One region of the Cupriavidus sp. HMR-1 genome, then DNA from elsewhere that is predicted to be linked to it. Evidence: predicted binding sites of a transcription regulator. Region 1 holds the regulator's gene; each other region holds the start of a gene.

Region 1 (8,703 bases):
GCAACTGCGCGACGTTCGCCGCACGATGCGCGATGCGCGCGAGCAGATGAAGGAGCGCTTCTTCTCGCGCGGCCTGCGCGAGGACATGGAAGCGCTGTTCGGCCAGCTTACCGGGTTGATTACCGACGCCGATCAGAAGATCGTTGGCCTGCACCAGCTCGTTGAAAGCATGTATCGGCGCTTCAATGCCGAACATGGTTTCACGCTGCCTTCGCCGATGCAGTTCGTGACGTCGCGCTATACCAACGAACTGCAGGAAACGCTGCAATTGGTGAACACGCATTTCGGCGCCGTGCACATGCTGACGCGCTCGCGTCCGCAACTGGTGCAGAACGCATTCGCGACGATGGCCAGCCGCGTGCTCGAGAACTTCCGCGATCTAAATCGCGATATCGAGATCTGGCTGAAGTCGGTGATGACGCCGCTCGAGGCGCAGGTACGCGAGCACCAGAAGCAATTGCGCCGACGCGTCGATTCGATCGAGCGCATCCACGAGGCCACGGACACGCTGGAATCGCGCATTGCCGAACTTGAGGAAGTGCTGAACGGCCTCGATGAGCGGAGCACGAAGATCGAGAGCTTCGCGCGCAGGCTGGTGGACGTGCCCCCGGAAGCAACGGCGCGCGCGGCGTAGTCGGAGCGTCCCCCTCGTCCACTTGTGGGAGAGGGGGCAGACCCGGCGATCTGGGAAGGGTATTGCAACCGCCGATGTATCATGTGGCGCCGCCTGTGAGCGGCGCTTTTTCTTTTCAAGATCCCGCAATGCCCCGCAAGCCTGCCGCCGCCCCCACCATGCCCGAGACCATCGCCGTGCCATCCGATTTCGGTATGCGCGTGGTGACGTGGCAGCGCCAGCACGGCCGGCACGACCTGCCTTGGCAGAACACACGCGATCCGTACCGCATCTGGCTGTCCGAGATCATGCTGCAGCAGACGCAGGTGGCAGCGGTGATCGAGTATTTCCAGCGCTTCGTGACGGCGCTGCCCACGGTTGCCGCTCTGGCGGCAGCGTCTGCCGACGAGGTCATGGCCTTGTGGGCCGGGCTGGGCTACTACTCGCGCGCGCGCAATCTTCATCGCTGCGCCAAGACCGTGGTGGATGAGCACGCTGGCGTGTTTCCGACCGCCCCAGAGGTGCTCGTAACGCTGCCCGGCATCGGTCGCTCCACGGCTGCGGCGATCGCGGCGTTCAGTGCCGGCGTTCGTTCTCCGATCCTGGACGGCAACGTCAAGCGCGTCTTCGCGCGTGTGTTCGGCATTCACGGTTATCCCGGCGAGCGCGCGATCGAGAATCGGATGTGGGCGCTGGCCGAACAGGCGCTGCCGCCTGCCGGACGTCATCAGGCAGATCACATGGTGGCCTACACGCAGGGATTGATGGACCTCGGCGCCACGATCTGCTCGCGCGGCAAGCCAGCCTGTCTGGCCGACGCAGAGGCGTGCCCGCTCGTGGCCGATTGCGTGGCCCGCAAGGACAACCTCACCGCCGTGCTGCCCACGCCGAAGCCACGCGCGGCGATTCCGGAGCGCAGCGCTGTGATGCTGATCGTCCGGCATGGACGCGATGTGCTCGTGCAGTTGCGTCCCAGCAGCGGCATCTGGGGCGGCTTGTGGAGTCTGCCTGAAATGCCGGTCGACGCGGTACCGTTCGATTCGGAGGTCGCCGAGGAGTCGGCGCTGCAGTTAGCCCGCGCGTATGGCTCGCCTGCACGCGCGTATCTGGCTGGCGAACTGACGCATGTGTTTACCCATTTTCGCCTGCTGATTCGCGCGATTCGCGTCGATCTGGACGCCGTCGCGCTTGAGGGTAATGCCGCGAGCCGGTGGCTGTCTCTTGACGATCTAGACATGCTGGGCACTCCGGCCCCGGTGCGCAAGCTGCTGGAAGATCAGGCGAGACTCGGACTTTTCTGAGTTGCCCGCTCGGAAGGCGGCTCAGAAGGCGGCTCAGACGATGTGGTGCTGTCGCATGTAGCGATGCACGATCTCGATGCGCACGCCGGCATCAGGTAGCTCCATCAGCATCTGCTTGGCCTTGAGTGGCACCGGCAACAACTCGCACAGCCGGTTGACCACCCAGCTCGGATCGTCCCAGAGATAGGGCTCTCCGAAGGGCAGTTTCGGCTTGTCGGGCTGATCCGTGTGGAGCGAGGTCACGATTCGACGCAACGCGGCCAGGCACTCGCCCAGCAATTCCAGCTTGCAGTCGATGACATCCGGCGGCAGCAGTTCCACGCTCGCCACGAGCAAGCCGTCATCGCGCGTGGCGTGGGACAGCACCCGGAAGCGTTGGCGTCCGCGCGTTTCAATCAGCAGGACGCCGAGTTGCTCCACATTGCAATCGACGATTTCCGCAAGACAGCCGATGGACTCGGGTTCGGTGGTTTGGCCCGGCTGCGCGACTTCCTCTCCGGTGGCAATCAGACAAACGCCGAACGGCAGATGGTCGCGCATACAGTTGCGCACCATGTCGACGTAGCGTTTCTCGAATACACGGAGAGGCAGACGGCCGTCCGGAAACAGGACCGTGTGAAGAGGGAACAGCGGCAGCGCATCCAGGGTAGCGGAATCGGATGCGGTGCCGGAAAGAAAGGTCGACATGCGGTTGGCCGGCTCCAGTCATGGGAAAACGGCGGGGCGCCGCGCGTCAGCCAGCGGGGGCCAACTCGCGGTGTCTGACCAGCACATTACCATGTGCCCGGAAGTAGTTGGCAAGTCTTTCCGCGATGAACACGGAACGGTGCTGGCCTCCGGTGCAGCCGATGGCGACGGTCAGGTAGCTGCGGTTGTCCGCAATGAAACTCGGCAGCCACTTCTCCACATAGGCGCGGATATCCTCGGCCATGGCCAGCACCATCGGCTGGCTTTGCAGGAAGTCGATGACTGGCGCATCGCGCCCAGTGAGCGGGCGCAGCGCGAGATCGTAATAGGGGTTCGGCAGGGAGCGCACGTCGAAGACGAGATCGGCGTCGCTGGGCACGCCGTGCTTGAACCCGAACGATTCAAACAGCAGCGTGAGCTGCTGGCTGTTCTTGTTCTCGTTCTCGTCTTGAATCAGTTCCTTGATCCAGCTGCGCAGCGTATTGGTGCGCACGTTGCTGGTGTCGATGCGGTGGGCCGATTCCGCCAGCGGGCTTAGCAGCTCCCGCTCCTTCTCGATGGCCTCGATCAGCGAGGTATCGTTGGGCGTGCCAGCGGCCGTGCCAACTTCGACTTGTGCCGAAAGCGGGTGGCGCCGGCGCGTTTCCGAGTAGCGCTGAACCAGCGCATCGGTGCTGGCGGTCAGGTACAGCACCTGTACCTGATGGTTCGCGGCCAGCTCTCGCACCGTATCGGGCAGTCGCGCGAGCGATTCGCGGCTGCGGATGTCGGTGGCAACACCAAGCTGTGAGTAGCCCTGTTCCGCCAGGTAGCAGGCGAGATCGGGGATGAACTGGGCCGGCAGGTTGTCGACGCAGTAGTACCCCGCGTCTTCCAGTACGTTCAGCGCGACTGACTTGCCCGAGCCGGAAATTCCGGTGATAAGGATGATCCGCATAGCGATGCAAGCATAGCATCGCGTGATGGCGGCGTCATGACACCTGCCCTAAAGCAAAATGGCGAATCGTCGCCGATTCGCCATCATTGCCACGGGATCTATCAGATCTGGCGGATCAGGCCGCCGGCTTCGACAGGCAATCGCTCATGGACTTCTTGTAGTCGTCGCCCTTCTTGCCCTTGTTTTCCTTCGAGCAGGCCGACATCTTTTCCTGCTGGGTCTTCGGTGCGGCCGGTGCGGCGGCTGGTGCGCTGCCCGACAGGCAATCGCTCATGGACTTCTTGTAGTCGTCGCCCTTCTTGCCCTTGTTCTGCTTCGAGCAGGCCGACATCTTTTCCTGCTGCGCGGTCGGGGCCTTGCCAGATTTTTCAGCGGCCGGGGCCGAGGCGCCCTGGGCGAACGCGCCCGTGGCGAACAGAGGGGTAACCAGCACGCACATCGCGATCAGTTTCTTCATGCTTCTCTCCTGGCTGTGGAAACACATCATGGCCGGACGCCGACCTTCAGGATGCAGCACGGCGGCTGGCGGTACCGGACTGGGCTCGATGCCCATTGAAGCACAAAACGGCGCGCGCCCAAAGCGCGTTGACGAGGGGAGGCCGGCCGCTTGTAAGCAATTGAAAGCGACGCCGGCGTTTCACAAAACCGCCGGAATTGTCTGATCAGAGCAGCCGACCCTGGCCGCGGGAAACCACGTCGGCCTGCATCGCTGCCCGCTGACGGTCCATGAAGTCGCGCAGGGTATCGATGCCACGCAGGCGCAGTATCGTATTGCGGACGGCGGCTTCCACCAGCACGGCAAGGTTTCGGCCAGCTGCCACCTGGATCTTCACCATGTGGATCGGGAGGCCAAGAACGTCGAGGTACTGGGAATCAAGCGGCAGGCGCTCGAATTCGCCGTCGTTGCGGCGCACCAATTGCACCACGAGCTTGAGCTTCATCTTCCGCCGCACGGCGGTCTCACCGAAGATCGTCTTGATGTCGAGCAGGCCCAGGCCGCGGACTTCAAGCAGGTTCTGCAGCAGCGGCGGGCAGCGGCCCTCAATGAAATCCGGGCCAAGCCGCACGAAATCGACGGCGTCGTCGGCCACCAGGCCATGTCCGCGCGAGATCAGTTCCAGGCCCAGTTCGCTCTTGCCAAGGCCCGACTCACCCATGATCAGCACGCCCATGCCGAGAATGTCGAGGAACACGCCGTGCATGGTGACGCGCGGCGCGGAGATGCGCGACAGGTACAGGCGGAGGTGGTCGATGACGGCCGCCGAGGATACCGGCGTCGTGAACAGCGGAGTCGACGAGCGCGTGCAGCGCAGTTCCAGATCGGGCGGCGGCTCCATGCCATCCGCCACCACCAGGAATGGCGGCTCGAGCAGGATCAGCTCGCCCATCTGACGTTTGCGGGGTTCGTCGTCGAGGCGCTGGTAGTAAAGGATCTCGGGTTTGCCGAGCACCTGAATCCGGTTCGGGTGGATGAGGTTCAGGTGGCCGACCAGATCGGCTGCCGATGTCGCCTCACGCGCGAATTCCACGTCGAAGGCTCGATCGGCCCCTTCCAGACCGGCGACCCAGGAGAGTTTGATGTCGGCTGCGTTGTCGTCGAAGATCGACTGGGAGGTGACGCCGGTGAGTTCCATGCGGGATGACTTTTCGGGAGGGGCTGTATCGCGGGTATCGCGTCAGGCTGCGCTGGCCTGCCGTCGTGTCAGGGGTGCCACTGGGTCAGTAATTCGTGGACCGCTTCGGGCGTGGGTAACGTGGCCAGTCCTTCGCGCATTTCCCGGTCCGACAACAACTGGGCGATTTCCGAAAGAATTTCCAGATGCTGCTGGGTGGCCTGCTCGGGCACAAGCAGGAAGATCAGCAGCGCCACCGGTTTGCCGTCGGGCGATTCGAACGGGATCGGCTCGGCCAGGCGCATGAAGGCAGCCAGGGGCTGTTTGAGTCCCTTGATGCGACCATGCGGAATGGCGACGCCGGCGCCAAGACCGGTGGACCCGAGCGATTCGCGCGCGAACAGGTTGTCGGTCACGGTGGCCCGGGCCACGCCATGGTTGTTCTCGAACAGGAGCCCGGCTTGCTCGAAGACCCGCTTCTTGCTGGTGACGGTGACGTCGAGATTAATGTTGCCGGGTGGCAGCAATTTGGCCAAACGATTCATGGGCGATGCACGAGGAGTCAGAAAGGCGAGCCGACGCACATGAGTCGTCCCGCTGCGTTGGGCAATTCAGGCTATTGAGCGCAAAAGGACGCCCGCATTGGAGCGTCCGGCCATTATAGAGCAGGGCCACTGCGCACTTGTGCGCTGCGGCGCCGGCGCCGCGAGTGGTGCCGCGAGCTTGCCGGTCGGATTGCCCACCCAGAAAACTGCACCCGCCGTCGCGCGATCTTTCGCCACGCGGAATGCCGGGCCGGTTGTCCGGGGCCGTCCTGTCTGTAGTTGTTGTATGGCGCAGCATACACCGAGCGGCGTCAGTTGCGAACACCCCCGGCTGACCAAATGTTGCAGGGCTGGTACTCAGGTAACGGGTGCGCCAGCGGCGCATCCGCATCGCGCCCATCAAAAAAGCCGCGCAGATGCGCGGCTTTGCTCTTCCTATCTATCCTCTCAGGGGCGACCTGGTGTCGCCGCCGACTTATTGTTGTTGTAGTTGTTCGGCAGCCATCTGGTACTTGACCGCTTCCCGGTCATGCCCTTGCACGCGGTCCTTGTAGCGGATCACCTGGCGGTCGAGCTTGTCGACCAGACAGTCGATTGCAGCATAAAGGTCTTCATGATGCGCTTCGACGAAGATGTCCTTGCCCTTGAGGTGCAGGTTGATTTCCGCGTACTGACGCTTGTCCTTTTCCTTGTGGTTGTCTACGGATAGCAGCACGCTTACGCCAATGACCTGATCGAAATGTCTGACAATTCGCTCCAGTTTCGTTTCCACATACTCACGCAGCGGCGGCGTGATGTCGAGGTGGTGTCCACTGATCTTGAAGTTCATAGCGCTTCTCCTTCTGAAAGAGCCGCACCAGGCAGGCGGTTGCGGCTCGGCTACAAAGTCTTGCGGAGATTGACTGCGGGGATCTTCAGCGCTTCGCGGTACTTGGCCACCGTGCGGCGTGCGACCACAAAGCCCTGTTCGCCCAGCAACTCGGCGATGCGGCTGTCGGAAAGGGGATTCCTGGGTTCTTCGGCTCCTATCAGTTGCTTGATCAGCGCGCGGATCGCCGTGGATGAGGCCGCGCCGCCAGTCTCCGTGGAGACGTGGCTACCAAAGAAGTACTTCAACTCGAAAGTACCCATCGGCGTGGCCATGTATTTATTCGTAGTCACCCGGGAAATGGTCGACTCGTGTAGACCCAGTGTATCGGCAATCTCCCGCAAAACCAAGGGGCGCATCGCGATTTCCCCGTGCGAGAAAAAGTTCTTTTGACGTTCCACAATTGCCTGCGCAACACGCAGGATCGTGTCGAAACGCTGCTGAATGTTCTTGATGAGCCACCGCGCCTCCTGGAGCTTCTGCTGCAGCCCGGCCGCGCCCGCTTCCCCTTTTGCACCGCGCAAAATCTGCGCATACATGTCGTTGATGCGCAGACGCGGCATCACGTCGGGATTGAGCTGCGCGATCCAGCTACTGCCACTCTTGCGCACGAACACATCCGGTACCACGAAGTCCGCTTCCGGACGGCTGTAGGCATGTCCGGGATACGGTGCGAGCGAGCGGATCAGATCGTGCGCGGCCTTAAGTGCAATTTCGTCAACCTGCAGGGCTTTCTTGAGCCGCGTGTAGTCACGCACGGCCAATAACTCCAGGTGGTGGTTGACGATCGATAATGCAAGGTCCCGCTGTGGATGCTGCAGACGGCGCAGTTGCAAGGTGAGGCATTCTGCGGCGTTGCGCGCACCCACGCCAGGAGGGTCGAAGCTCTGCAGCAGGGTCAGTATCGCCTGCACTTCATCGACTTCGAATTCGAGTTCCTTGGGTAGTTCCGAGCAGATCTCGTCGAGCGTTGCGCCCAGGTAGCCGTCGTCGTCCAGCGACTCGATCAGGAAGATGGCCAGGCCCTTGTCGCGCGTGGAGATCTTCAGCGGCGTGAGCTGTTCCATCAGGTACTCGCGCAGCGTGGGTTCCGCTTCGCGAAGCTGCATCGGCGTCTTCTCGTCCTCGTCGCCCTGAGGCCGGCGAGCGAAATCGTCCAGGCTCCAGTCGCTGCCGTAATCGTCACCCGAGCTGTCGCCGTAGCTGTCGTCTTCGCCGTTGGCGCCGTTCGCGCGATCGTCGCCATTACCTTGCGGTTCGGAAGATGCCGGAGCCGGGGCGCTTTGCACGTTGACCGACCCGTCCGCGGCCACGCGCAGCGGGCTTTCGATCCAGTCGTTCTCGCGTTCGAGCAGTGGATTCTCGGTCAGCGCCTGCTCGACTTCCTGTTGCAGCTCCAGTGTGGATAACTGCAGCAGCCGGATGGACTGCTGCAGTTGTGGAGTCAGAGCCAGATGCTGGGAAAGTCGAAGCTGAAGCGATGGTTTCATGCGACCTATTCTATGCGCATCTTCCCGTTGTTGGAACGGAAATTGCTATCACCTATCGCTGGCACTTCGTGATCGCCAACGGCTAGTTGACGAATGCTGCAAGGCGGCGTCGCGGCCGCTTGATCACATGCGGAAGTTTTCGCCCAGATAGACGCGTCGCACGGACTCGTTGGCGATGATTTCCTCGGGCTGTCCTTCGGCCAGCACGGTGCCTTCGCTGATGATGTATGCGTGGTCGCAGATGCCCAGCGTTTCCCGCACGTTGTGGTCGGTAATCAGCACGCCGATGTTGCGTGCCTTGAGGAAGCTGACGATGCGCTGGATCTCGCCCACGGCGATCGGGTCCACGCCCGCGAATGGTTCGTCGAGCAGGATGAAGCGCGGCGCTGACGCCAGCGCGCGCGCGATTTCCACGCGGCGGCGCTCGCCGCCCGACAGCGACAGCGCCGGGTTGTTGCGCAGGTGGGCGATCTGCAGGTCATCGAGCAGCGAGTCGAGCCGGCGATCGATTTCCTGCTTGGGCAGCGACTTGCCGTTGACCACCTGCAGTTCCAGCACCGCGCGGATGTTCTCCTCGACGTTGAGCTTGCGGAAGACCGAAGCTTCCTGCGGGAGATAGGACAGTCCCATGCGCGCGCGTTCGTGGATG
Region 2 (8,703 bases), on a different contig from region 1:
GCGCCGCCGGATGCCGCCAGCAATCGCCGAGCGAGATCCCCTGGATCTGCAGCCGGCCTGGCCACACAGGGCCCAGCGCCACCAGCAGCGTGCGCAACACGAAGCTCGCTTCGATCCGGCCTTCGCGTGCATGCGAGGCCAGATAGTCATACAGGTTGCCGAGCCGTGCCGGACTGCCAAACACCGCTGGTGTGTCCTGCATCACCTCGCCGAGCCGGCGCAGAAGTCCCGCGCGCCCTTCCAGGCCGACCAGCGGGTTGTGCTGCGCCACCTGGAACGCCGAGGCAATGGTCGAGGCGTCGATGCGGCAAAGGCGATCAGCGTCGGAACGTAACGGATCACCTTGCCCGGCGGAAAAGCCGCCACGCGCGAACAGGTCGAAGCTGGCAACGCCAAGTCCCTCCGAACGCGTCAGCATCATGTCGCTGGCCGCATCGCGGTAGCGCCAGTCGGGCCCGGCGCCCGCATCGAGCAGCACGCTCGGGATCACCAGATCGATACCGATCCGCGCGCGCTCCTCGCGATGCTCGGGGCCCGACATGCCCGCGCGCTCGCACAGGATCTGCCAGCGGTTGATCGTGGCCTGCCCCGGCCCGCCACTTTCAAAATGGCGCCAGCGGCTGTGATACGGCACCTGCAGCGTCGGATAGCGGCGGCGAATCGTCGCGGCCACATAGTCGGCGATCGCGTGAACGCGGTCCGGGTGCCACGTGAACAACTCGGATTCCCCCGAGGCCACGAAGTCCGTCACCACCGCGCAACGCGTTCGCACGGCTTCCGCACTGAGCAGCACGCCCGCGGGATGATCGGGTGGAACGGGGCTATGCCAGCCGCTGCCCAAGCCATCGTCGCGTCCTGCCCTGCCTCCTTCCGGAAATTCAGTCATTCCTTCAACCCCCTGCCCTTTGCCTGGGCGAGTTCCTTGGCGTCAGGCGGCGTGTACCTGGAGAAATAACCCGCCGCCACCTTCGCATCGATTTCCACGCGCGCATCGGCCGGAATCAGGGACTCGGGAATCGCCACCTGCTCCACCACCTCGATACCCTGCGCCGTCAGCGCGCCATGCTTCATATTGCTCATCGAGGCCCAGCGATCGATCCTCCTGATCCCGAGCCAGTGAAATACATCCGGCATCAATTCCTGGAACCGCATGTCCTGCACGCCGGCCACGCATTCGGTACGTTCGAAGTAGGTTTCGGCGCGGTCGCCGCCCACCTGGCGCTTGCGCGCGTTATAGACCAGGAACTTCGTCACCTCGCCAAGCGCGCGGCCTTCCTTCCGGTTATAGACCACCAGGCCCACACCACCCTGCTGCGCCATCTCGATACAAACCTCGATACCGTGCGCCAGATACGGGCGGCATGTGCAGATGTCCGACCCGAACACGTCGGAGCCATTGCATTCGTCATGCACGCGGCAGGCCACACGGGTGTCAGGCTGGCCCAGCTTCGTGACATCGCCGAAAAAGTAGAGCGTCATGCCGCCGATCGGAGGCAGGAACACCTTCAGATCGGGTCGCGTCACGAGCTCGGGAAACATGCCGCCGGTCTGCTCGAACAGGCTGCGGCGCAGCACGCTCTCCTTGATATTGAAGCGGCGCGCGATGCCGGGCAGGTACCAGACCGGGTCCACCGCCGCCTTGGTCACGCGCACGTCGCCATTGGCCTCGAGGATGTCGCCGTCGGGCTTCAGCCGGCCGGCCGAGATCGCGGCCATGAGTTCGGGCATGTTGATATGGGCACGCGTGATGGCGATGGTCGGACGGATGTCCACCCCGGCGGCGATGCGATCGGCGAAGACGGTGGAGACCAGGTGGCCCCAGGGATCCAGCGACACGATCCTGTCCGGATCGCCCCACTGCGGGTGCGGGCCGATGGCTTCGGCCGGGGATGTATCGGTCAGGTCAGGACGATGCGCGCGCTGCAGGCTGCCCGCCGCCACCGCCAACGCGCGATAGATCGCATAGGCGCCGGCGTGGGTACCGATAACGTTGCGCTGCGCGGGGTCCGTCAGGCTGGCAATGACTGGCCCCCGCTCGGCCGCCGTGGGTGCGCCCCAGTGAATCGGCTCGGCCGGCTTGTCGCGGCGTGTGTGCGAGGTCAGAACGATATGATCGGACATGGCAGCCTCGTCTCCCCGGATCGAAACCTGACCAGTTGGTCAGGTTTATATATCCATACTAGGCAATGGCCATGCCAACCCTCAACTGGGGTTGTTACCGTGAGTGACATTCCGCACGCACCGGACGGGTGCGAAATGCATGACGAGGGCGGTACATGCTGGTGCGCCCGCACCAGCATTGATTTGAGTACGTTGGCGCCGGCTGCTCAGGCCTGGGGCTTCTCGCCCCGCGTCCACTTGCGGCCGTGAATGCCTTCCTTGACGAACTCGATCACCGCGCGCAGCGGGCTGGCGGCTTCCACATAGCGATGGAACACGGCGCCAGCTACGTTGCTGGCGACCCACGCCAGCAACATCCCCAGCGCGTTGAGCATCGGCTGGCCCGGAGCGAAATGGAACACCAAGGCGTTCACTACCAGGCAGACCGGAAAGTGCACGAGGAAGACCGAGTAAGAGATCTTGCCGAAATATGCGGTGACGCGGCCACCCGGCCAATGCTCGAGCCAGCCCCCACGGCGGGAGATGGCCAGCACCAGCGCCGTGACCAGCGCGACGGCGATACGCAGGCGGAAGTCCATCGTCAGGGCCGCCACGCCAACCGCGCCAAGCGCGATCAGGGCCACCGGAGAACGATCGGGGTTCGACGCCCAGTACGCCAGCGTTCCCATGCCGTAGGCGCCAAAGAAGTAGATCGCCCAGATATCCCAGGTGGCATCACGGTTGAACCAGAACAGCGAGGCCACCGCTAGCGCCGCCACCGTCGGCACGCCCAGCGGCAACGTATCGCGTGACACCGCGCGCGCCAACCAGAGCGCGAATACCAGCAGCGCGAACAGTTGCAGATCGATTGCGATATACCAGACGCCCGCGGACAGCGCGTCGACATCGAGGATGTTGTGCAGCAGCAGGATGTGCGCGATGACCTGCGTCAGGTGCGGCGCGGCGGGTATCGAGTCGTGATGCATCCACGTCCGCGCGATGGCGGCGCCGATGATCGCGACGAGCATCGCCACGGTGTAGGGCACGACCAGTTTCTGATAGCGGCGCCATACCGTGGAAAGCGGGCTCTGGGCGGTCAGGCGTCCGGCAGGAGCCAGGCTGCGCGCGGCAAGGAATCCACTGATGACCAGGAACACCTGCACCGCGATGCGCGCGTAGTCAGACAGCCAGCCGATCAGGCCGGGGGCCAGAGATTGGGCGGCGTCGGACATCGGGCCATAGAAGGCCAGATGGTGCAACACGATCAGCTGCGAGCTGACCGCCTTCAGCGCGTCTACACACGCCAAACGAGAAGGCCGGGGGCTCATTTGTTATATGTGAGATACAAAGTGGGGCGCATTGTACCTCCATTGTTGCGTTTCAAAATGTGGAGAGTGGGTAACGCATGTAAGCAGGTGTACTGCCCTCCTGCGTCGCATCGCTTTCGACTGAACTTCCGCCACTGGCACTAGCTTATGAAAAGAAAACACAAATTGCCGGTGGCATTTGGCCAAACCGCCCTTGTTTCTCGCGTGCAGACATACAGGTAGGGGCATGGTTGTTACTCCCCCGCGAGCAATAGCCTCATCGTTTGGGCAAGCTTTCTCGTCTCCATAAAAAATTCGTATGAATGGTATGGAAAAGAAGAATGCCCGGACTGTCACCAATATTCTCTCGGCAAGAGACTTGAATCGAGCCTGAGTACCCGTTGCGAGCGGCGCCCGCCATCAGGTCGAATGAGGCAACGAAACCTCCGGGATTTCGAAGCGCGATGAGAGCTTCGATCAATTTTCGCAGACGTTAAGCTATTTTCTACTGCGCTCGCTTGCATGATTCGCGCTTCGCGTCGCGCCACCCTGGAGCGACGGATCACATCCGAATTGCACGTCTTCGCGCTCGGCGAGCCTCCCGGGTTAGGTTTTGGAGTATTGACGCCCTTTGGGTCGGCTTGTATAAAAGTTGCCGTACCCGCCACCTTCTGCAAGTGTTTTAGAAAAATAAGACTGTGGCATGGAACAACCTTGATCCGATTTTCCGGCAGACCGATGCCCGCGTGGCACGGCTTCCCAGGGACGCAACAAGGAGACAATTGTGGACGGACTGGAGACATTTCGGCAGGAGGCGCATGCCTGGCTGGAAGCGAACTGCCCGGCGGAGATGCGCCAACCGGTGCGCAACGAGGACGACATCTGCTGGGGCGGGCGCAAGTTCCGCTATCAGTCCGATGCGCAGCGCCTGTGGCTGCAACGCATGGCCGAAAAGGGCTGGACCGTTCCGGAGTGGCCGACCCAATATGGCGGCGGCGGGCTCAGTCCGGCACAGGCCCGGGTGCTGCGTGCCGAGATGGCCCGATTGAACTGCCGGACGCCGCTGCAGAGCTTCGGCATCTCGATGCTCGGCCCGGCGCTGCTGAAGTACGGCACAGAGGCGCAAAAGCAGGAGCACCTGCCCAAGATCGCACGCGGAGAGATCCGCTGGTGCCAGGGCTACTCGGAGCCCAATGCCGGCTCCGACCTGGCGGCGCTGCAAACGCGCGCTGAAGAGCGCGACGGCCACTTTATCGTCAACGGCCAGAAGATCTGGACCTCGTACGCCGACAAGGCCGACTGGATCTTCTGCCTGGTGCGCACCGACTTCCAGGCGCAGAAGCACACGGGTATCAGCTTCCTGCTGTTCGACATGGAAACCCCCGGGGTCTCCACCCGGCCCATCGTGCTGATCTCGGGCAAATCTCCTTTCTGCGAGACCTTCTTCGACGATGTGAAGGTGCCGTGCCACCAGTTGGTCGGCGAGCCGAACCGTGGATGGGAGATCGCCAAGTATCTGCTGACGCACGAGCGCGAGATGATCAGCGCCATTGGCAGCCGCGGCTTCCGCGAGCCCATGGGTCGCCACGCAGCGAAAGTCATCGGCGTGGACGCGCAGCGCCGCCTCGATGATCCGATGCTGCGCGCCCAGATCGCCCAGTTCGAGATTGACGAAGCCGCCTTTGCGGCCGCCGGCGAGCGGGCACGCGACCTGGCCAAGCAAGGCGAAGGAATGGCAGCGTTCTCTTCGGTGCTGAAGTACTACGGCGCGGAGCTGAACAAGCGGCGCTATGAGCTGTTGATGTCCGTCGGCGGCACGGACGCCCTGGAGTGGGAAGGCGAACGCAGCCAGGACGGCGCCCTGGCGCGGGGCTGGCTGCGCACCAAGGCCAATTCGATCGAGGGCGGGACCAGCGAGGTGCAGCTCAACATCGTCGCCAAGCGCCTGCTCGGCCTCCCGGGCGCCTGACGTACCGGCTCGCCCGTACCGCCACGCCTACCGCAGCCCAAAGACATCGAAGCCCTCGAAGCCCAAGGACCGTCAAAGCCGCCATGCCCATCGTATTCGACGACACGCAGGAAATGCTGCGCGACAGCGCCCTCGCCTTCCTGAAGGACAACGCCCCGATTTCCGCGCTGCGCACGCTGCGCGACACGCATGACCCCGTTGGATTCTCCCGGGATCTCTGGCGCCAGGCCGCCGAATTGGGATTCACCGGCGTGCTGATCGACGAAGCCTATGGCGGCAGTGGCCTCGGCGTGGTCGAGGCTGGCGTCATCGCCGAAGCTATCGGGGCCACGCTTGCGCCGGTGCCGTTCCTTTCCACCTCGGTGCTTGGCGCCTCACTGCTGGGGCTGTTCGGCAGCGACACGCAGCGAAGCGCGCTGCTGCCGGAGATGGCGTCGGGCCGCCACCTGACGGCGCTCGCGCTGGACGAGGGGAGCAAACACCGGCCAGAGCGCATCACCCTGCTGGCGCGACGCCATGGCGACGGGTACATGCTCGACGGCAGCAAGGTGTTCGTCGTCGACGGCCATGTGGCCGACACGTTGATCGTCGCGGCGAAAGACGCGCAGGCAGGGCCCGATGGCGACATCTCGCTGTTCCTGGTGCCGCGCGACAACGCCGGCGTCCGCGTCGAACGTTGCGTGATCGCCGATGCCACCAATGCGGCACGCGTCACCTTCGACGGCGCCCGAATTCCGGCCTATGCGCTGCTGGGCCGCGCCGGCAACGGCGCCGCGATGCTCGACAATGTGCTCGACATCGCCCGCGCGGTGCTGTCGTCCGAACTGGTTGGTATTGCAGACGCCACGTTCGCGCGCACGCTCGCCTACCTGAAGGAGCGCAGCCAGTTCGGCAAGCAGATCGGCGAGTTCCAGGCCCTGCAGCATCGTGCCGCACATCTGTTCGCGGAGATCGAACTCGCGCGTGCCGTGGTGCTGCAATGTCAGCAGCGGCTGGATGCCGGCCGCTCGGATGGGCCGGAGCCGCTGGTTTGCGTGGCCAAGGCCAAGGCCGGCACCACTGCCACCCTGGCAGTGCAGGAAGGCGTGCAGATGCACGGCGGTATCGGCATGACCGACGAACTGGACATCGGGTTCTACATGAAGCGGGCACGCACAGCCCAGGAATGGTTGGGCGACGCCAACTGGCAGCTCAACCGCTGGGCAGGGATGCGCGGCTACTGACCTGGCCAGCCCCCCCCGCCACGACGCTGGCGGGGCACGACGCAACACCGAGGCGAAAGCGATCGCGCGGATGTCGGCATACGCCCATGCCGGCCGATCGCTCACAAGGAGGCAACATGTCTGCGGTATCGACTGTACGCGCCACCCCGGGAACGACATCGGCAGCAACATCGCCGCCCGGAATCCAGCCAGCATCGCTCAGGGGTCTGCCATGAGCGCCTACTTCGTGCGTCGCCTGCTGGCACTGATACCGACGCTACTCTTCGCCAGCATCATCGTGTTCACCATCGTGCGCCTGGTGCCGGGCGACGTGGTCGATCTCATGCTGAGTCAGAACGACATCAGCGCCGATGCCCTCACCCGCGAGCAACTGGTCCACGCGCTCGGGCTCGACCGTCCTATCTGGGATCAATACCTGCGCTGGGTCACCAATATCGTGCTGCACGGTGATCTGGGGCAGTCCCTGTGGCAAAGCGAGCCGGTACTGAAAATGGTGATGGCCCGAATCCCGGCTACCTTCTCGCTAGGTGTGCTGGCCCTGTTCGTGGCACTGACGGTGGCACTGCCCATCGGCATCGTGTCGGCCACCCGCCAGGACAGCGCCGTCGACTACGTGGCACGGTCGTTCTCCATCCTGATGCTGGCCGTCCCCAGCTTCTGGCTCGGCACGATGGTGATCGTGTTCCCGTCAGTGTGGTGGGGATGGTCTCCCGACGTGCGCTACATCCCCTTTCTCGAAGACCCGGTGCAGCACGTGAAACAGATGCTGGTACCAGCCATCGTGCTGGGCATGGCGCTGTCCGCCATCACGATGCGGATGACACGCACCATGATGCTGGAGGTACTGCGGCAGGACTATATCCGCACAGCCTGGGCCAAGGGACTGAATGAACGACAGGTCATCTTCCGCCATGCGCTGCGCAACGCACTGATTCCGGTGGTGACGCTCATCGGGTTGCAGGCACCGCTGCTGATCGGTGGCGCCGTCGTCATCGAACAGATCTTCGCGGTACCGGGCATGGGCCTGTTGCTGCTCGATGCCGTGCACCAGCGGGACTATCCGGTCATCACTGGCGTCTTTCTCGTGGTCGGCGTGGCGGTGATGCTGATCAACCTGCTCGTAGACCTGAGCTACGGCCTGTTCGACCCCAAAGTGAGGCACCACTGATGGCACACCCCTCCGTCGATCCACGCGCCGTGTCCCCTTCGCTCGTTACCGCCCAGGCGCCTCCCGCCTCGCGCAGGCGCGCCCGGTTTCCGATGATGCGCCGACTGTTCCGCGACAAGCCGCTCGGCGCGGCTGGTGCCGTGATCTGCGCGATCTTCTTGTTCTGCGGCATCTTTGCCGGCTGGCTGGCGCCATACGGTGTCAACGAAATCAACATGATGGCGCGGCTGCAACCGCCGTCATGGGCGCATCTCTTCGGCACTGACAACCTTGGCCGTGACATCTTCTCCCGCTGCCTGTATGGCGCGCAGCTGTCGGTGGTGATCGGCCTGTCGGCGGCCACGCTGGCCACGCTGGTTTCCCTCGTGCTTGGCATCCTGTGCGGCTATCTGGGCGGCAAGCTGGACCTGGTGGTGCAGCGGATGGTCGACGCCTGGATGAGTTTTCCGGACCTCATCATCCTGATCGTCGTGGTCTCGGTGCTGGGCCCGGGCAGTTGGCAGATCGTCTGCACGCTGGGTCTGCTGCTTGGTATCGGCGGCTCCAGAATCGTGCGCGGGGCCGTGGTATCGGTGCGCGAGAACATGTACGTGCACGCGGCGCAATCAATCGGCGCCTCCACCAGCCGCATCCTGTGGCGACACATCCTGCCCAACGTGCTGCCGCCGGTGATCGTCCTGTTCACGACCCGTGTCGGCACCGCGATCCTGGCGGAGTCTGGACTGTCATTCCTGGGCCTCGGCGTGCCGCCGCCCGCTCCCACCTGGGGCGGCATGCTGTCGGGCGACGGGCGCACCTTCATGTTCCAGGGGCCGTGGCTCGCGCTTGCGCCAGGCATCTGCCTGACGGTGGTGGTCTACGCCATCAATGTCTATGGCGATGCCATGCGTGACCTGCTCGACCCACGGCTACGCGGCGGCCGCTGAAACGCGCCCG
Region 3 (3,742 bases), on a different contig from region 1:
ACGCCGTCGCGGCCGATGCTTCCGCGGCGGGCTTGTCCTGCGCCACGGCGTGGGTGGAGAGGCCGAGACCGGCCGTGCCGAGCGCCAGCGTCATCGCGCCGGCCGTCAGGATTCGCTTGAACCAGGTTTTCATTTGCTTAACCTCTTTCCGGGGGTGTCTCGTGTCACAGGGCATCGCCGCCGGTCTCGCCGGTGCGGATGCGAATGACTTGTTCTATGGGTGCGACGAAGATCTTGCCGTCGCCGATCTTGCCGGTGCGGGCCGACTTCTCCACGGCCTCGATGGCTCGCTCCACCACTTCGTCGGGCACCGCCACCTCGATCTTCACCTTGGGCAGGAAGTCGACGATGTACTCGGCGCCGCGATACAGCTCCGTGTGGCCCTTCTGCCGGCCGAAGCCCTTGACCTCGGTCACGGTGATCCCGGACACGCCCACATCGGAGAGCGCCTCGCGCACCTCGTCGAGCTTGAACGGCTTGATGACTGCAATGATGAGTTTCATCGGTTATCTCCTCTGGGCGGGCCAGCTTCGGCCCCCCCTGGCTGACGCGCAATTAGAAAGTCTTGGAAAGCGAGACCCACGCGGTGTTGTTGCCCACGTTGTGGTTATAGCTGTTCGTGTAGAACGACTCCTTCGCATTGGTGCCGATGTAGGCCACCGCCAGCGCGAAGCCCTTGCCCAGGTCCTTCGTCAGGCCGACCTTCCAGTCCAGATAGGAAGCGGCGCTGTTGTGCTGGACGTTCTGGTAGCCAAGGTGCGCGTTCAGCGTCAGGTCCCACACGTTCAGCGGATAGTTGAAGGCGAGGTCGATGTAGCTGCTGTACTGGCTGTTGGCGATCCCGAACAGGTTTGTCACGGCCTGCGAGTACTTCAGGAACACCGGGCCATAGCCGATGCCCGCGTACAGCTCAGTGGTGTACGGGCGCGGGTTGGAGTAGCCGCCCGGGTAGAAGTACTGCAGCACGCCGACGTCATAGTTGAACTCCAGATCGCTCATCTTGAACGTGTTCTTGAAACCACCATAGAAGTCCATCTCGACCGGCGCCGACACGCTCTTGTCGGCGTCCGAGATCCAGCTGATGCTGGAGTTCCAGTTGCCGATGTAGAAGCCGCTCTCATGGGCATAGTCGAACCCGCCCTGGATGGCCGGACGGCGGTTGGTCTGGCTGAGACCGCGATAGCGGTAGTCAGAGACCAGCGACACGTTGGCCGTGATCGTATGGGGCGATGCCGGCTCGGCGGCGGGTGCGGCTGCCGGCGCTGCCGCGTCCGGCGCGCTCTGTGCGAACGCAACGGAGGTGGCAAGGCTGAACAGGGCCGCAGCGGCGCTGACTGCGAGGCTCGACTTCTTCATCGGTTTTTCTCCTTTTCCTTTAGGTTCTTCGCTGGCTCGAGGGTGAGAGGCTGCTGTTTGTGCACAGCGTTATGGTGTTGACGCTCCCGGTTGCTGTACTGCAACACCCGTGCCAGCTCATGGCCATCGCCCTGCGACACCGTTGGCCGCCCAGTCAGAAATCGTCGACAAGCGGTGTCCGAACCACTTTGACGACAATGCCGGGCGACAGGTATCTGCCGCCCTAAGCATCGAAAAACCGCCAAAAAATGTGCGCTGGCGTTGCCGGAGCTTTCATGGCGGCCGCCGAAGCGCCATAATCCGCGTCATGCAAGGTCAAGTGCCGCGTGCTTGGCGTACGAGCACCCGACGGCTGGCATGGCACGGCGCGTCAGACACCCGCCGAGGCGCCACGCCCCAGAGCAGTGCATCTGCGCGGCAGGGATGCCCGCCGAGCGCCGCGATGCGACGCCCCACCACGGTGCAGACATGGTGAATGGGGCGCAGCCGCCCGCCATGCGCACGCTGGCCTGACCCGAATCATTCGAAATTGGTCACCACAGGAGTTCCACCATGAAACCGACCGATCTCTTCAACGACCTGCAAAGCAAGGTCAGCGAAGCGCTGCGCAACTCGCCGGCCAAGGACATCGAAAAAAACGTGCGCAGCATGATGACGCAGGGCTTCGCGCGCCTTGACCTGGTCACGCGCGAGGAATTCGACGTCCAGTCGCAGGTGCTGGCCCGCACCCGCGCCCGACTGGAGGAACTTGAGGCCCGCGTAGCAGAACTCGAGCGCCGCGTTGGCGGCACGCCAACCGGCGGAGCATGACGCCGCGCCCACGGCACCCCGTTCAATGCCAGAAAGGCCACCGGATCCCGGTGGCCTTTTTCGTTAACACTTCCGCAAAGATATGAGCCTGGCCGTCCTGCGCAGCCGCGCACTGACTGGAATCGAGGCGCCGCCCGTCTCCGTCGAAATCCACCTCGCCAACGGGTTGCCCGCCTTCAATATCGTCGGGCTGGCCGATACTGAAGTCCGCGAGAGCCGCGAGCGCGTGCGCGCGGCTCTGCTCAACAGCGAGTTCGAATTTCCCAACCGGCGCATCACGGTCAACCTGGCGCCCGCCGATCTGCCCAAGGAGTCCGGCCGTTTCGACCTGGCGATCGCATTGGGCATCCTGGCGGCCAGCGGGCAGTTGCAGGCCGACACGCTTGACGCCTTCGAATTCGCCGGCGAGCTTTCGCTGGCAGGAGACCTGCGCCCGGTACGCGGCGCGCTCGCGATGGCAATGGGACTGGCCCGCGATAACGCCCGACGCGTGGCGGAGGATCGCCCGCCGCGCGCCTTCGTCGTCGCCAGCGAGAATGGCGCAGAAGCGGCCCTGGTCGAAGCCGTGATCGTCCATGCCGGCGCGACACTGCGCGACGTCTGCCATCACATCGGCCTGCTTCCCGAGCGGCGGCTGTCGCGCGCCCGGCCGCCAGCCCGGGTTGAGGCATCCGCCGATGGCCCCGATATGCGCGACGTTCGCGGCCAGGCACAAGCCCGACGCGCCATGGAGATCGCCGCCGCGGGCCAGCACTCCGTACTGCTGGTCGGCCCGCCCGGCACTGGCAAATCGATGCTGGCCCAGCGCTTCCCTGCCCTGCTGCCGCCGATGACCGAGGCCGAAGCGCTCGAGGCAGCGGCCGTGCAGAGTCTGACCTCGGGCGGCTTCCACCCGTCCCGCTGGGGCCATCGCCCGTTCCGCAGTCCGCACCATACGGCCAGCGCGCCTGCCCTGGTCGGCGGGGGCGCTTCGCCACGCCCTGGGGAAATATCGCTGGCGCATCACGGCGTGCTCTTTCTCGATGAACTGCCCGAGTTTGAACGGCGCGTGCTCGAAGTCCTGCGCGAGCCGCTCGAAACCGGCCGCATCACGATCTCGCGTGCCGCCGGGCAGGCCGATTTCCCGGCGCGCTTCCAGTTCGTGGCGGCGATGAATCCCTGCCCTTGCGGCTACCTCGGACACCCCACCCGCATGTGCCGTTGCACGCCGGATCAGGTGCAGCGTTACCAGTCACGCCTGTCGGGCCCGTTGCTCGATCGCGTGGACCTGCAGATCGAAGTGCCCGCCCAGAACCAGCAGGAAATGTTCGATGGACAACCGGGCGAACCGAGCCAGACCGTGCGCGCCCGCGCCGTCGCCGCACGCGAACGTCAATTGACACGACAGGGCACGCCGAACAGCGAACTAGCCGGTCGCGCGATCGAGACACACTGCCCACTCGACAACGAGGCCCGAACGCTGCTGCGCGACGCGATGCAGAAGCTGGGATGGTCGGCGCGCGCGTACTTCCGGGTGCTCAAGGTAGCCAGAACGATCGCGGACCTGGATGGCGCGGAGGTTCTGACAGCCGGCCAC
Region 4 (8,703 bases), on a different contig from region 1:
AGGGCACGGCCTGTACGGCATCACCGACCCGTTCGTGCAGGAGATGTGGCGCGAACGGAAGTCGCTTGAAGGAAAACTCTGACCATGCCCAAGACAAGCACGGCCGGTTATGACGAACAGGCCAGCACCCTCGTCGTCCAGTACGAAAGCATCACGTTCGAGGATGTCCATCGCGACGTGCTCCACCTGTTGCCGGCACCGCCGGCCCGCATTGTCGATGTCGGCGCGGGCACCGGGCGCGATGCCGCCGCCCTGGCACGGCGCGGCCATCACGTCGTGGCGGTGGAACCGACCGCAGAACTGCGCGAGGCTGGCCGCAAGCTGCACGCGGATGTGGATATCGACTGGCTCGATGACACCCTGCCCGCGCTGGCCAGGCTGCGCGAACGGCCGACGCGCTTTGACGTGATCATGCTGACCGCCGTGTGGATGCACCTCGATGCCGACGAACGCGCCCAGGCAATGGGTGCCGTCGACGCGCTGCTGGCCGGCCACGGCCTGGTGTTCCTGTCCCTGCGACACGGCCCGGTGCCCGCCGGCCGGCGCATGTTCGACGTATCGGCCGCCGAGACCATCGCACTGGCGGAGCCATATGGCCTGCGCAGCGCGCATTGCAGCCAGCGCAGCGGCCTGATGGATCGCACCGACGTGTATTGGACCAATCTGGTCCTGCAACGCTAAAGCCAGAGCATGGCGAGGGCCGCCCCGAAGCCCGGATATCCAGGGCGCCCCTCTCCAGACGACGGTGCTCAGGCCTCCACCGATGCCCGCTGTCGCGCGACCTCGGCCTGCGGAGCATCTGCCTGGTCCGCGTGAAGCGTGAAGTCGAAGCGGATCGACGCAAACGGCTGGTCCACGCCAAGCGCAGCCATTGCCGCCGCATCGCTCACACGCGTGATCGGCGGTACCAGCCCTTCGCGCGTGGCAAAAGCGAAGTCATCCCACAGGTACGGATCGCCATCGATGTTGATCTGCGTGGTCAGCTTGCGATGGCCTGGCGCCGAGACGAAGAAATGGATGTGCGCCGGGCGGGTGCCGTGGCGGTCGAGCTGCTTGAGCAGACGGTCCGTTGCCCCATTCGGCGGCACGCTGTAGCCCACCGGCATGATGCTGCGGAAGCGGTAGCGGCCCTCGCCATCGGTCACGATACTGCGACGCAGATTGAACGCGCTCTGCGTCGGATCGAAGTACGAGTAGTTGCCGAGTGCGTTGGCGTGCCAGACCTCGACCACGGCATTGGCCAGCGGCTGCCCCGCGCCATCCTTGACCTGCCCTTCCATCACCAGCACTTCGCCCTCGCCCGTACCGTCGTCCAGGCGCGCCTCGCCCTGCGCCACCGGCGCGCCCGCCACGTAGAGCGGGCCTTCGATCGTGCGGGGCGTGCCACCGGCGATGCCTGCCTGGCTTTCGGCCTCGTCCATGCGCAGGTCCAGAAAGTGATCGAACCCGAGCCCCGGCGCGATCAGGCCCAGCTCGCCCGAGCGACCGGCTTCTGCCAGAAAATTGAGGCCGGACCAGAATTCCTCGGGCTGGATATCCAGGTCCTCGATCATGTGGAACAGGTCGCGCACCATCCGATGCACGATGGCCGCGATGCGCGGATTGGCGTGCTGGCCGGTGGCTTCCTCGATGCGGTTCAGTACGGTGTCGATCTGGATCTTGTCCATGGTTGTCTCCTTTGTAGTGGGAATGCTTCAGAGTGAGCGGAACAGCGGACTGCGGGTGGCCTGGCTGGCGTCTGCCGCCGACAGGAACTTCTCGGTGAAGATGTCTTTCTCGAACAAGCGCCCCTGCATCAGCGCGGCGATGCACGACTCGATCATCGGCGGTGGCCCGCACAGGTAGGCCCGCCAGCCACGGAAGTCGTAGCCGAAATGACTCCCGGCGGCCTCGTGCACGTAGCCGCGCTCGCCGGCCCATGCACTGCCTTGCGCCTCGGCCGACAGCACGGGCACATAGGTGAAGTTGTCGTGCCGGGTGGCCAGCGCCTCGAAAGCATCGCGGTAATACAGTTCGTCAGCGGTCCGTGCGCCATGCACGAGCACGATCTGGCGCTGGTCGCCGGACTCCAGCAGGTCGAGGATCATCGAACGCGGGCTCGACAATCCCGACCCGCCAGCCATGAACACCAGCGGGCGCGGATCGCTCTTGCGTACGAAGAAGCGCCCGAGCGGCCCCGATAGCTGCAGGCGCTCGCCCACGGCAAGTTGCTCGTGCACGTAGGTTGTGGCGCTGCCGCCCGGCACCAGCCGGATATTCAGTTCGATCTCGCCCGCCGACGGCGCCGACGCGATCGAGAAGGCGCGCGGGGTGGCTTCCTTGCCGATCCATACGTTGACGTACTGGCCCGGCTGGAAACGCAGCGCAGCGCCCCCTTCCACACCCTCCACACGCAGGAACACGCCCTTGATGGTGGGCGTCAACGCTTCGATGCGCGTGACTTCGGCGGTGAAGTCCATCAACGGCAGGAACTGCGCGTCGGGCTCGGGATCGATGTCGGCCTCGATCGTCAGGTCGGACATCGGCGTGGCGCAGCAGGCCAGACACTTGGCCTCCTCGCGCTCGAAGTCCATCAGCGCGAACGGCGATGCTTCGCCGTGCTCGATCTCGCCGTCCACCGTCTGCACCTTGCAGGTCCCGCACAGACCATGCCCGCAGGCATGGGGCAGCCACACGCCGGCGCGCAGGCAGGCGTCAAGCACGGTCTGTCCTTCGGCAATGTCGATGGTCTGGCCGAGCGGTTCGATGGTGAGCTGATAGGTCATGGCAACCTCCTGCAGCAAGTTCAGTTGGCCGAGCCGGCGATGCCCGGCAGGCCGGGGGTACGCAGGCGCAGCAGCGACTTGTGGCCAAGCCCGTTGTCGACCAGGCTTGCGGCCGCATCCGGCGTGAATGGCGTATCGCCGCGCAACCACTGCACTTGCGCCCAGTCGATCCGGGCGCCTTCCGGGTGGGCACCCAGCAGCGGCACGATGACGTCGGAGACCAACGCGCCGAACGGCATGTCAGGCGGCAGCGGCAACGTGAATGGGCTGCAGAACAGCCGGTGCTGGTCCCAGCCGAAGTACACGAGCTGGTTGCCGTGGAAGTTTTCGATCCGGTCGCGGACCTCGCCGGTGTAGCCCGGTTCCAATGCGATGACTGGCATGATCTGGTCTCCTTGTTCACGAACGGTTATTGCCTTGCCCGGTCCAGCGCTCCCAGTTCGCGCGATCGGGCGAATCGGCGTAGTCGCCGCGATCCTCGGGCTTCAGGTGGTACCAGTCGAGCACTTCAGGCAGCGTCGGGCCGCCGCAGTTGCCCTGGAAGATCTGATGCACCGGCAGCCATGCCTGCACGTACTTCTCGGGCTCGCCCTGGAAGATGTCGCGGCAGCCGTCCGAGCAGAAGTGGTAGTGCTCGCCGTTGTGCTCCGCATGGCGATAGCAAATCTGCGTCGGGTCGTCGGGTTCGGTGAAGGCCATCGGGATCTGGCACACCTGGCACAGCATCGGCAGGCCCGGGTTGGTCCAGCGCTGTCCGGCCTCCTGTTGCTGCTTCCAGTAGTCAAAGCGCGGCCGGTAATGCGTGTCGAAGCTGTCGGGATACTTCTGCGCCAGCCAGTCCATTTCGTGCGGCTCGGGCACCCACGTGTGGATGGCCGCGGCGTGGTTGAAGTTGTAGAAGATCGACCATGCGATGTGCGACAGGTGATCCTTTTCCTTGGCGGCCTGCTCGTGATACTTCGGCATCCGGATGCCATAGCGCGCCAGATCGGCAAACAGCGCCCCGCCGTTCTGCTCGAAGTAGATCTCCCACGCCTCTTTCCAGCTCATCACGCGCTTGGGGCACATGTAGTCCATCATCATCGCCACCAGCGTCAGCAGCCGGTAGCCGCGCCAGAACCACTTGTCGATCCACTTCTGGATGATCGGTCGGTTGGCGGGGTCCTGCTCGAGCATGAACTTGACCACTTCCAGGCCCAGCGTCATGTGGCGCGACTCGTCGGACTGCGCCGAGAAGCCGAACGTCACCGTGGCCATGTCCCCGTTGTAGGCCGCGCCGGACATGAACGGCATGAACAGCAGGTTGGTCAGCACGTATTCGAACGAGAACGAGATCGCCGTGATGAACTCGAACGGCCCGGCGGTCATCGCATCCTCGAAATACGACTTCGGCACGGACAGGTACCAGAGCCGGTCGTGCAGATGGCGCCAGTCGGCAAAGCCGTTGAAGAACTTGTTGTAGTGGCTGATCGTGTGGATCTGGGTCTGGCAGTGCCGCAGTTCGTCGATCGACTGCATCTGGCACGCCACGCGCGCCCCCACGCCGCGCAGATTACGGCCCGCCATGGCGAAGCCACGGTGCGCCGCGTACTCCAGCGGCGACACCCCGGTCAGGAACAGCTTCAGCGCGTTGATGTAGCGTGCGTCGGTCACGTTGAGCTGGCCATTGTTCTGCTGGAACGCGTCGATGATCGCGTAGAGCTTGCGCTCCTTCTCGGACTGGAACTTCCAGTACGCATCCATCGTCAGGCGGAACGGGTCTTCCCAGCCGTCCCAGTCATGGATCACGATGCCTTCGAACTTGTCGTGCGGAAACACCTTGTCCATCGGCTGGTACGTGGTCTCCCAACCGAGGTCGCGGGTCAGTACCGCGTACTTCTCCTTGAGCGAGAGCTTCGGACGGGTCGCCGCGCGGGCGGCGGAGGCGATGGCAGTGGCGGTTGTCATGGTTTGTCTCCTGTCTTGGGGTTCTGGCTCAGCGCCACGCCAGCACGAACTGGTCTTCGGTTTCGTCGATGTTTCCTGCAAGGGAGATCAGGCCGAGCTGCAGCTCCTGCACGTCCCAGGGGCGGCCGATGCGCTCCTCCACGCTGGCGCGGCGGATCTCCAGCCGCCCCGGCGCGTCGATCTTGACCATCGCCGGGTAGTGGTTGACGGTGGCGTGCGGGTTGTCGGCCTCGATCGCCTCGATCACCGGGCGCATGTCGTCGTTGGTCTGGAGGGCGATGAATACGATGGCGTCGCTCATGGTTGTCTCCGTCATTGACGTGCCAGGCCCAGACCGCTCAGGCGCTTGCCCAGCGCTTCGACGGCATTGGCCAGTTCGGACTCGGCATCCTCGCCGAACAGCCGGTGCGCCAGCGGGCGCAGCGCGTGCGTGAAGCGATCGAGCCAGCCGAAGGCATACCCAGCGATGACCGCCGCGTTCTCCCGGCTTTCCTGTGCGGCCGTTTTCACGGTGGCATCGACCCAGCGCGTGGTCTCGGCGTACCAGGCGGACATGAAATCGGTCACGAGCGAAAACGCGGGCCCGGTTGCGGACATGCGGGCGTCGAACTGCTGGTAGACCAGCGGATAGATCAGGCCATCGAACACCAGGTTCTGCGCCACGTGCTGCTCGAACCAGTCATCGCGCACCAGCAGGTCCTCCGCCGCGTGCCGCAGCGGCTGCCAGGCCATGTCTTCCATCCAGGCGGCGCGGGCCTGGTCCACGGCGGCCTTGTCGCCGATCAGCAGCCCGATACGGGTCAGGTACTGCGCGATACCCAGGCGGTCCATCGTGTGATACATCGCGGCCTGCGTGATGGCCGATCCGAAACCGTAGGCGGTAATCGACGCGTTGTTCATGTTGGCCGCCCATTCGACGTGGCGCAGCGGCACCACGCCCAGCGTGAGCAGCTCGCGCACATCGTCGGGCAACCGGCTCAGCAGCCCGCGCTTATCCACGAACTCAAGGTTCTTCTCCATCGTCTCCTGCTGACGGGCGCGCGCATTGACGTAGCCGCCGTAGAAGTACTGGCGCGGGTCCTTCAGCGCATACCAGTCCTGCATCACCACGCGGGTGCGCCGGGCGTCGTACAGCTCGTACTGCGGCTGCCATAGCGGCCGGTAGTGGAAGCTCGTGACCGGCTGCAGGTCGTACATCGCCTCCTGATAGCGCGTGGCTGGCTTGTCGGCGCCGAGCCGGCGCGCGATATGCGCGAAGGTCTGCCGGATCGGGGTGACGCTGGCGTCAGTCCGGATATCGATTTGCATGGTGGTTGTCTCCTCGGATGTCGAGTGGGGGCATTTTTGGGTATCACTGCAGCAGTTCGGCCCGCTGCTCGGCGCAGAACGACTGGAACTGCTCGGGCGGCATGACCAGTTCCACGTAGATCTGTGGATCGCCGATCGAGAACTCGAACTCCACCCAGCGCTCGCTGCGCCCGGTCACGCGCACGTAGCGCGGGGCATGGTGATGCCAGTGACCTTGAAGTGCCTGTTGGGGGTGTGGCATGTCTCGCTCCTGGTGCGCCGCACATCGCGGGGCGTGTGCGTTGTCTCGTGATTTCAGGTGGGAGAGCTATAGCGAATGGCGTGCCAGGCGATGCAGACCGTTGTGGCGCAAGGGCTCGCGGCCGATCGGCCGCATTCGGGCCTGCCAACCCGCTTGATGATTTGATGAGGTGATTCAGGCGGATTTGATCAAATGATCAAATCGTCTCGCGCTGCGCTGCAGCACACGCTCCCGATGCGGGATTTCCGGGCTCCGGCAACGCCGGATGCCGTGCTAGGCTACGCAAAAACGAGGCTCGAAAGCCCGCCGGAATCTGGAGTGACGAGGATGACAACACCCCCCGCGCAGCCGCCGTTCGAACTGGCTTCGCTACTGACCATCGACGCCAAGGCCGCGCAAATCCGCCTTGGCCAGTCGCGCATGGTGCTGATGCACACCGAGGCGCTGAGCTACCTGCGCAAGGAAATCCTCGATACGCTCGGCGTGGAGCGCGGCAAGGGGCTGCTAATCCGCATGGGCTACGCGCAAGGCATGCGCGATGCCGAGATGGTCAAGCGCGAGCGCAGTGAAGAACTGGCCAGTTCGCCCAACGATGCCTTCCTTTGGGGGCCGCAGCTTCACATGCTCGAAGGCGTCACGCGCGTGGACCCGGTTCGCCTGGAGATCGACCGCGACACCGGCCACTTCTATGGCGAGTTTCTCTGGCAGGACTCATGGGAGGGCGAGGCGCCCGTGATGGAGTCCCTGCCCCGCGAGGAATCTGGCTGCTGGGTGCAGCTTGGCTACGCATCGGGCTACAGCAGCACGTTCATGGACCGGCTGGTCATCTACAAGGAAACCGAATGCGAGCGGCGCGGCGACAGCCTCTGCCGCATCGTCGGCAAGCCGGCCGAGACGTGGAACGACCCCGAGTACCTGAAGTACTTCGAACCCGACTCCGTCATCAGCGACCTGCTCACCCTGCAGCAGGAAGTCAGCACACTGCGCGAAACGCTGTGTGGCGCGAACCAGGGCAACCTGATCGGCCAGTCCCCGGCGTTCCGTGAAGCCTTCAACCTGCTTTCCGCCGCGGCAGACAGCCATATCACCGTGCTGCTGACGGGCGAGACCGGTGCGGGCAAGGAAATGTTCGCGCGCTGGCTGCACGATCACGGCCCGCGCGGCGAGCAGCCGTTCGTCGCGGTCAACTGCGCGGCGATCCCGCACGAGTTGATCGAATCCGAGCTGTTCGGCGTGGAAAAAGGCGCCTACACGGGCGCCCAGCAGTCGCGCCCCGGTCGCTTTGAACGCGCGCATGGCGGCACCCTGTTCCTCGACGAAATCGGCGACCTGCCGCCTGCCGCGCAGGTCAAGCTGCTGCGCGTGCTGCAGAACAACGAAGTGGAACGGCTCGGTGGCGTGGAGGCGCGCAAGGTCAACGTCCGCCTGATCGCCGCCACCAACGTCAATCTGGCGCAGGCGATCAAGCACGGCCAGTTTCGTGCTGACCTGTTCTACCGGATCAGCACCTATCCGATCTCGATCCCCGCCCTGCGCGAGCGCAGGGAAGACATCCCCGAACTCGCCCAGTCATTCATCCAGCGCTTCAACGCGCTGTATCAGAAGCAGGTGCGCGGCCTGACTACGCGGGCGCGCGATGCGCTGGTGCAATACCCGTGGCCCGGCAATATCCGCGAACTCGAAAACATGATCGAGCGTGGCGTCTTGCTGGCACCTGCCACCGGGATGATCGACGTCGCCCATCTGTTTGCCAGCCAGCAGGCGGTCGGCAGCGAGGAGCCCAGCCAGGATGCCGACGCGCTGATCGAAAAGCTGCTCAACCAGCAGGTGTCCCTGCCGCAAATCGAAGCCAAGCTGATGCAACTGGCGATGACGACGACGCGCGGCAACCTCTCGTCGGCGGCGCGGATGCTGGGGATCACGCGACCGCAGTTGGCGTATCGATTGAAGAAGTAGGGTTGGAACAGTTGGTCCAGCCCGCTCGACACCTGAGTTATTAAGTAGTTACCCTAGGTTTTCATATAACCAGAAAAGGGTAAGGTGTCGTCCCATGCAGACCCGACCCATCACCCTGACCGAGCGCGTCATCCAGCAATTGCGTGGCGAGATTGCCGAAGGCACGTTTCCCGTTGGCGCCCGGCTGCCGACCGGCAAGCAACTGGCCGAGCGCTATGGTGTTAGCGCCGCCGTGATTCGCGAGGTGACCGAGCATCTGCGGTCGCTTGGAATGATCGAAAGCCGCCAGGGTCTGGGCAGCACTGTGCGTTCCCGCGTCAGCGACAGCGGTTTCCGTCTGAGCGGCGGTGCCGATAGCACCGATCTGGCCGATATCTTCGAGCTGCGCCTTGATCTGGAAAGTGCCGCTGCCGCCATGGCCGCGTTGCACCGGACGGAGCAGGACATTGCCCGCATGGGCGCCCTGCTCGACGCGCTGGCGGCCCA

The links. The regulator sigma-54, encoded in region 1, starts transcription at its own class of promoters, with help from an activator protein. The targets are predictions, from matches to a motif close to TGGCANGNAANCTGCTTT.
Region 2: D769_RS19345 (GTP cyclohydrolase II) is a predicted target of sigma-54. The motif match lies at 2,181-2,198, and genes of this name have one in related genera.
Region 3: D769_RS29455 (TorF family putative porin) is a predicted target of sigma-54. The motif match lies at 1,454-1,471, and genes of this name have one in related genera.
Region 4: D769_RS30635 (phenol hydroxylase subunit) is a predicted target of sigma-54. The motif match lies at 6,330-6,347, and genes of this name have one in related genera.

Annotation. Positions count from the first base shown of each region.
Region 1 covers NZ_ANKP01000242.1:13,962-22,664, forward strand. Annotated here, with positions in the region: gene D769_RS25585 (dynamin family protein) at 1-634, shown strand, start outside; gene mutY (A/G-specific adenine glycosylase) at 763-1,914, shown strand; gene D769_RS25595 (LON peptidase substrate-binding domain-containing protein) at 1,948-2,601, opposite strand; gene rapZ (RNase adapter RapZ) at 2,648-3,538, opposite strand; gene D769_RS25605 (PsiF family protein) at 3,654-3,995, opposite strand; gene hprK (HPr(Ser) kinase/phosphatase) at 4,201-5,172, opposite strand; gene D769_RS25615 (PTS sugar transporter subunit IIA) at 5,241-5,696, opposite strand; gene raiA (ribosome-associated translation inhibitor RaiA) at 6,172-6,525, opposite strand; gene D769_RS25625 (RNA polymerase factor sigma-54) at 6,576-8,054, opposite strand; gene lptB (LPS export ABC transporter ATP-binding protein) at 8,178-8,703, opposite strand, start outside.
Region 2 covers NZ_ANKP01000171.1:351-9,053, forward strand. Annotated here, with positions in the region: partial or broken gene D769_RS19340 (URC4/urg3 family protein) at 1-886, opposite strand, end outside; gene D769_RS19345 (GTP cyclohydrolase II) at 883-2,121, opposite strand; gene D769_RS19350 (acyltransferase) at 2,328-3,428, opposite strand; gene D769_RS19355 (acyl-CoA dehydrogenase family protein) at 4,192-5,376, shown strand; gene D769_RS19360 (acyl-CoA dehydrogenase family protein) at 5,460-6,599, shown strand; gene D769_RS19365 (ABC transporter permease) at 6,811-7,767, shown strand; gene D769_RS19370 (ABC transporter permease) at 7,767-8,693, shown strand.
Region 3 covers NZ_ANKP01000275.1:3-3,744, forward strand. Annotated here, with positions in the region: gene D769_RS29450 (P-II family nitrogen regulator) at 165-503, opposite strand; gene D769_RS29455 (TorF family putative porin) at 556-1,356, opposite strand; gene D769_RS29460 (accessory factor UbiK family protein) at 1,909-2,166, shown strand; gene D769_RS29465 (YifB family Mg chelatase-like AAA ATPase) at 2,249-3,742, shown strand, end outside.
Region 4 covers NZ_ANKP01000053.1:23,417-32,119, forward strand. Annotated here, with positions in the region: gene D769_RS08265 (AAA family ATPase) at 1-82, shown strand, start outside; gene D769_RS08270 (class I SAM-dependent methyltransferase) at 85-681, shown strand; gene catA (catechol 1,2-dioxygenase) at 750-1,667, opposite strand; gene D769_RS08280 (phenol 2-monooxygenase domain-containing protein) at 1,695-2,765, opposite strand; gene D769_RS08285 (phenol hydroxylase subunit P4) at 2,786-3,148, opposite strand; gene D769_RS08290 (aromatic/alkene/methane monooxygenase hydroxylase/oxygenase subunit alpha) at 3,165-4,712, opposite strand; gene D769_RS08295 (MmoB/DmpM family protein) at 4,741-5,013, opposite strand; gene D769_RS08300 (aromatic/alkene monooxygenase hydroxylase subunit beta) at 5,025-6,020, opposite strand; gene D769_RS30635 (phenol hydroxylase subunit) at 6,064-6,261, opposite strand; gene D769_RS08310 (sigma-54-dependent Fis family transcriptional regulator) at 6,589-8,217, shown strand; partial or broken gene D769_RS08315 (FCD domain-containing protein) at 8,312-8,703, shown strand, end outside.